Linked DNA regions of Spartinivicinus marinus. The protein of the gene in region 2 interacts with the protein of the main gene of each other region in a pairwise test. Links are inferred from orthologs where the notes say so. Each region holds a gene or a part of one and is shown on either strand. Other genes may lie near its edges. The genes, in order: hflK and ftsH.

Region 1 (3,294 bases), 380 kb from region 2 along the record:
GATACTAACATGATTTATTAGCAGAATTGAAGCGATTTCAACCAGCTCATTACAAGCAGCTGATCAAATAACCAACTATTCTGCCAATAGCACTTCTACCATGTTTATTGATTATTTTCTGCACTAGAAGTATTTGTTATTGCATGAGGTGTTTTCAAATATTTAAAGAAATCACTTTCAGGCTTTAACACCATAATATCGCCTTGCTGCTTAAAGGCCTGACGGTAAGCTTGTAAACTACGGTAAAAGTTATAAAACTCTTGGTCACTGCCATAAGCTTCTGCATAAACAGCCGCTGCTTCCTGGTCACCTTCACCTCGTAATTGTTCAGCAATCTGATAGGCTTTCGCTAACAGTTCACGACGCTCACGATCCGCTTCAGCACGAATTTCTTCTGCTTTTTGCTTACCAAATGAACGAATTTCCTGAGCCTCTTTTTCCCGCTCAGTAATCATCCTTTCATAGACTGAATCACTCACCTGTTCTGGCAAATCAATTCGCTTAAAGCGCACATCCACAATTTCAATGCCATACTTTTCTTTAATTTGCACTTGTTCATTCAAGCTTTTTTTAATGCTGAAAATCAGCTTGTCACGCAGGTCTTCAGGCTCTTCTTCTGCGGCACTTGCTGCAGCTTTAGCTGCTGCTTTCTGTACAGCCGTTTTTGCTATTTCAACACCAGCAGCAAGCTGAACTGCACTATCATCTAGCACCAGCGTTTCCTGCGCACACTTAAAGCGAGAACGTTTCTTAATGTTAGACTTACCTGACACAACTTCTTTTAGCTCACACTGGGCAATCAAGTTACGCAAGCCTGATTCAATTAGCTGTGACAGTAGCCGATTGGCTTGAATAATGTTGCCTGATGTTGCTGTATAAAAACGCTGTACATCAGCTATTCGCCACTTTACAAAAGAGTCAACAACTAGCGCCTTTTTTTCCTGAGTAAAAAAGCGTTCTTGAGCTGCATCTAACGTTAGTAACCGGCCATCAAAGAGTTTCACCTTGTCAATAAATGGCGCTTTAAAGTGGAGGCCTGCTGGCACATCAGGGTTTTTAACCTGACCAAACCGTAGCACCACTGCCCGCTCACGCTCGCTGACAATATAAGCTGATTCCCAGCCAACAATAACAATAGCTAAGGCAATAATAATGGTTGCTAAGCTTTTACCTGTCATCTTGCAACCCTCCCACCAGTTCGATTTGAAGAAGTACGCTTACGTAGTTGTCCAGCTACTTTATCAGCTATTGCATCCATCTCTTGCTGAGTAAGAACAGGCTGACCAGTTAGAGAGGTAGGTGCCGTTGGGTTAGCTCCCATGAGTTTGTCTAGCGGTAAATACATCAGGTTATTACCACCTTCCACATCAACAATCACTTTATTGGTTTCACCTAGTACATCTTGAATCGTTTCTATATACATTCGACTACGGGTAATTTCTGGTGCTTTTTTATACTCAACTAGCACCTGCTTAAAGCGAGAAGTTTCACCATTAGCCTTCGCCGTTATTTCAGCTTTATAGGCCTGAGCCTCTTCTGTTATCCGCTTACTTTTACCTTTTGCCTGAGGAAGAATCGCATTACGGTAAGCAATTGCCTTATTTTGCACCCGCTCACGGTCTTCCCTAGCACGAATCACATCATCAAAAGCAGCTTGCACTTCTCTTGGTGGCTGAGTGCTTTCTACGTTGATTTTGCTAATGTAAAGGCCCGATTTATAGTCATTAACATAAGCCTGAAGTCTTTCAGCCACTTCAGCAGAAATAATACTACGGCCTTCTGTTAATACTGAGTGCATTTTTGAAGTACCTACCACATGACGTAAGGCACTTTGAGTTGCCTGTTCCAGCGTACTGATTGGATCAGCAATTTCCAGCACATAGTTTTTCAGGTTGGAAACATTGTATTGAACCGACAAAGAGACTTCGACGATATTTTCATCTTCAGTCAACATCTTCTGCCTTACATTGTAAGTTCGCAGCTCAGTTACATTTTCCTGAAATTTCGAGTCAATTGGAGGGAAGTAAAAGTGCAAGCCTGGCCCTACGGTTTCTTTATACTCACCAAACCGCAAGACAACTACTTGCTCCTTTTCATCCACAGTAAATGCAGCACTCCAAAAATATAAGACGGCAAGCAAAACAAAAGCGATTGGGAAAATACCACCCGCAGCAGAGCCAGATGATCTGCCGCCTTGGCCACCACCTTTGCCACCGAACAGGCTGCCAATTTTTTCATTTAATTTACGGAAAGCTTCATCCAGATCAGGAGGACCTTGGTTATTATTGCCACGATTCCCCCCGTTGCCCCAGGGATCTTTATCATTTCCGTTACCACCCGGTTCATTCCAGGCCATAAACTTCTCCATTACACCAGTGTTGGATTAGTAAGCTGATAGGTGCACTTCCCAATAACACATTCGCTATATTAGAAGGTGCTCCTTAACAAAGTTGTTGTTATGGCTATGATACTAGTTAATTCGGATAAATCTACGACTGTGCATTGTAAGAGCGACAGTTGCTGCCTTCAACCCGTACCCTTATTAATGGGTTACTGACAATAAAGCCTCTGGTTTTAACCCAGAACGACCTAACAACCTATCGTAGTCCTGCTTTGGCATTCTGATTTTTACCAGCGTATTGCCAGCTGCATCTATTGACTCAGACTGCACCACTCCCAACTCATAAAACTGTGCTCTTAACCGACTTTGCTGAGGGGTTAAAGTAATGGTTTGCTGAATTAATTGATCCCCCATATGCTCAGCAATGGCCTTAACTAATAACTCAGTGCCATTACCTTGTTGAGCAGACAACCAAACCCGGGTGGGCACTCCCTGTTCATTATAATCGACTCGTGGCTGTACATCAGACAATTGGTCTATCTTGTTGTATACCTGAAGACTAGGCAACTCATTGGCACCAATTTCTTTTAGGACGGCTTCCACTTGCTCAATATTGTCTTGATAGTTTGGGTCACTGATATCAACGACATGAACCAACAGATCAGCCATTACCGTTTCTTCAAGAGTTGCCCTAAAAGCCTCTACCAGCTTATGCGGCAAATGCCGAATAAAGCCCACAGTATCAGCCAAAACAACTGGACCTAAATCTGGTACTTTTATTCTTCTTAGGGTTGGGTCCAATGTGGCAAATAACTGATCAGCAGCATAGACATCAGCTGCCGTTAAATAATTAAATAGCGTTGATTTACCAGCGTTGGTATAACCTACAAAGGAGATACTTGGCACTTCTGCCCGCTTGCGGGCTCGACGCCCTTGGTCACGCTGTTTTCGCA
Region 2 (3,300 bases):
GCCCCTGGCGGTTGGACTCAAGTGGCTGCGCAGTTGATCGGGGATAAAGGCAAAGTTGTCGCTTCTGATATTTTGCCAATGGACCCTATTGCTGATGTTAGCTTTGTTCAAGGTGACTTTACTGAGGAGGCCGTTTTAAAAGAAATTTTGGCTTCAATTGGTGCTGATAGAGTAGACCTTGTAATTTCTGATATGGCCCCCAATATGAGTGGTATGAAGGCCGTTGATCAGCCTAAAGCTATGTATTTGGCTGAACTAGCACTGGACTTGTCCTTGCAAGTGCTGAAACCGAAGGGGTGTTTTTTAACGAAAGTATTCCAAGGTGAAGGATTTGATCAATATTTTAAGGCGATGCGAGAGGTTTTTGCTTCAGTGGTAACTCGAAAACCACAAGCATCAAGATCGCGTTCACGTGAAGTTTATCTGCTTGGAAAGGGGTTTAAAGGTTAATCAGCTTCGGTAATAGAGTTAATAGCGCTAAACTATAGATGAGAAACTGTTTCAAGTAATGGATCTGTAGTAAGGTATAGCACCATAAACTTTGGCTAGTGCTATTGTTTAGCATGCTCGTGGAACGATTGTAAAATACTGTGCAGCTTTAAAGAAACGTTAAGTAAGTATACAGCCAACTTCTTTATCTTAGCCGCATAATTACAAACAGACCGAGTGACTGTTAGGCTTGTTCGCTCGAAGAGGGTAGCCCGTTGAATGATATGGCAAAGAATTTAGTTTTATGGCTAATAATCGCGTTGGTATTGCTGACAGTATTTAAAAACTTCGGCAACATGCAGTCATCAACCAAAGAGCTGACCTATACACAGTTTGTCAATTTGGTAGAAAATAAACAGGTTAGTAAGGTCGTTATTGATGGTTTTACAGTAACGGGTATATTGAACGGTAGTGAACGTTTTGAGACTAACCTTCCTCCCACTATTCAAGATAACAAGTTAATGGATGATTTGTTGTCTAATCAGGTTGAAGTAGTAGCCAAACCATTAGAAAAGCAAAGTATTTGGACTCAGCTGCTAGTTGCTAGCTTCCCAATTTTAGTCATCATTGCTGTATTCATGTTTTTCATGCGTCAGATGCAAGGTGGTTCGGGAGGTCGTGGTGGCCCAATGAGTTTTGGTAAAAGCAAGGCCCGCTTGCTTGGTGAAGATCAGATTAAAACTACCTTTGCTGATGTAGCTGGTGTTGATGAAGCCAAAGATGATGTTCAAGAACTGGTAGAGTTCTTGCGTGATCCAGGTAAGTTCAAGCGCTTAGGTGGTCGTATACCTCGTGGCGTATTAATGGTTGGCTCACCAGGTACTGGTAAAACACTCTTGGCTAAAGCTATTGCAGGTGAAGCAAAAGTACCATTCTTTACTATTTCTGGCTCTGACTTTGTCGAAATGTTTGTTGGTGTCGGTGCTTCGCGGGTTCGGGATATGTTTGACCAGGCTAAGAAGCAATCACCCTGTATTATCTTTATTGATGAAATTGATGCAGTTGGTCGTCATCGTGGTGCTGGTCTTGGTGGTGGTCACGATGAGAGAGAGCAAACCCTTAACCAATTGCTGGTGGAAATGGATGGCTTTGAAGGTAATGAAGGTGTGATTGTCATTGCCGCAACAAACCGTCCAGATGTGCTTGATCCCGCGCTATTAAGGCCCGGTCGTTTTGATCGCCAAGTAGTTGTGCCGTTGCCAGATATTCGTGGTCGTGAGCAAATTTTGAAGGTGCATATGCGGAAAGTACCTTTAGCAGATGATGTTAATCCATCGATTATTGCTCGTGGTACTCCTGGATTTTCCGGAGCTGACTTGGCCAACCTGGTTAATGAAGCGGCTTTATTTGCTGCAAGAGCAAACAATCGCACTGTTTCAATGAAAGAATTTGAACTGGCTAAAGATAAAATTATGATGGGTGCTGAGCGCAAGTCCATGGTGATGAGCGAGAAAGAAAAGCTAAATACTGCTTATCATGAAGCTGGTCACGCGATTGTTGGGCGCTTGGTACCTGAGCATGACCCTGTTTATAAAGTGACTATTATTCCAAGAGGTAGAGCGTTGGGCGTTACCATGTTCTTGCCTGAGGAAGATCGTTACAGTCAAAGTAAGCAAGCACTAACTAGTCAGATATGTAGCTTATTTGGTGGGCGAATTGCTGAAGAGATGACGCTTGGTGCAAACGGTGTTACTACCGGTGCATCCAATGATATCCAGCGTGCAACTCAAATTGCTCGCAACATGGTCGCAAAGTGGGGCTTGTCTGAGAAGCTGGGTCCTTTGATGTATGATGAAGATGAAGGCGAAGTCTTTTTGGGGCGTAGCCAGGGAGGCTCACGCTTGAATGTATCGCCTCAAACTGCACGTATTATTGATGAAGAAGTGCGCTCTTTGATTGATGAGTGCTATGCGACAGCAGAAAAAATCCTAAAGGAAAACAGAGATAAACTGGATTTAATGGCTGAAGCATTGATGCAGTATGAGACTATTGATACTCAGCAAATTGATGACATCATGGCTGGCAAAAAACCTCGCCCCCCAGCCGGCTGGCATGATGGAGATTCATCGGGAGGAGGTGCTGTGACTGATCTTGATAAAAAGCCTCAAGATAAAGAAACAAAAGCACCAGACCCTTCTATAGGTGGACCCGCTGGCGAGCATTAATGCTCGCCTTTGCTTTTTACTTTGAGCCCTCCTTTCTAAGTAACAAATAAACTTCTGAAATCACACCATGACTCAGCTATTAGCTTGTGGTAATCGCTTTCTTGATTTGAGCCACCCTCATGTAATGGGGGTTCTCAATGTAACACCAGACTCCTTTTATGATGGAGGTTCCTATAAATACCTGGATCAGGCCTTGGCTCAAGCTGAGAAAATGGTAAAAGAGGGGGCTAGCATCATTGATGTTGGAGGGGAATCAACTCGACCTGGTGCAAAGCCAGTTAGTGTTGCTGAAGAGTTGGATCGAGTTATTCCTGTTGTCGAGAAAATTACCCAGCAGCTTGATGTGGTTGTGTCAGTAGATACAAGTACCCCAGTCGTAATTACTGAAGCAGAGAATAAAGGGGCTGGTTTGATAAATGATGTGAGGGCTTTGCAGTGTGATGGCGCTTTACAGGCTGCAGCTAATACCAGTCTGCCAATTTGCTTGATGCACATGCAGGGTGAGCCAGGCAGTATGCAGGAAAATCCCTACTACTCCTCTGTGGTTGATGATGTAAAACAGTTTTTGCTTACTCGGATCAAAGCTTGTGAGGCAATTGGAATTAGTCGGTCACGATTAATTCTTGATCCGGGTTTTGGCTTTGGA

What was found.
Region 1: the proteins of ftsH (region 2) and hflK interact in binary tests that used the Escherichia coli proteins (3 or more experiments, as listed by UniProt). The link is inferred for Spartinivicinus marinus from one-to-one orthologs.

The regions. Positions count from the first base shown.
Region 1 is NZ_JAPJZK010000001.1:3,427,489-3,430,782, reverse strand. What follows is about bases 266-3,235. They hold hflK (FtsH protease activity modulator HflK), read right to left. Parts: upstream 2,357-3,235; coding sequence 1,175-2,356; downstream 266-1,174. Other genes in these bases: hflX (ribosome rescue GTPase HflX), read right to left, coding at 2,543-3,235; hflC (protease modulator HflC), read right to left, coding at 266-1,178. Also shown: more of hflC, read right to left, coding at 105-265; more of hflX, read right to left, coding at 3,236-3,294.
Region 2 is NZ_JAPJZK010000001.1:3,804,788-3,808,087, forward strand. The notes cover bases 208-3,183. They hold ftsH (ATP-dependent zinc metalloprotease FtsH), read left to right. Parts: upstream 208-713; coding sequence 714-2,654; downstream 2,655-3,183. Other genes in these bases: rlmE (23S rRNA (uridine(2552)-2'-O)-methyltransferase RlmE), read left to right, coding at 208-450; folP (dihydropteroate synthase), read left to right, coding at 2,722-3,183. Outside these bases: more of rlmE, read left to right, coding at 1-207; more of folP, read left to right, coding at 3,184-3,300. UniProt on the Escherichia coli protein: Acts as a processive, ATP-dependent zinc metallopeptidase for both cytoplasmic and membrane proteins. Plays a role in the quality control of integral membrane proteins.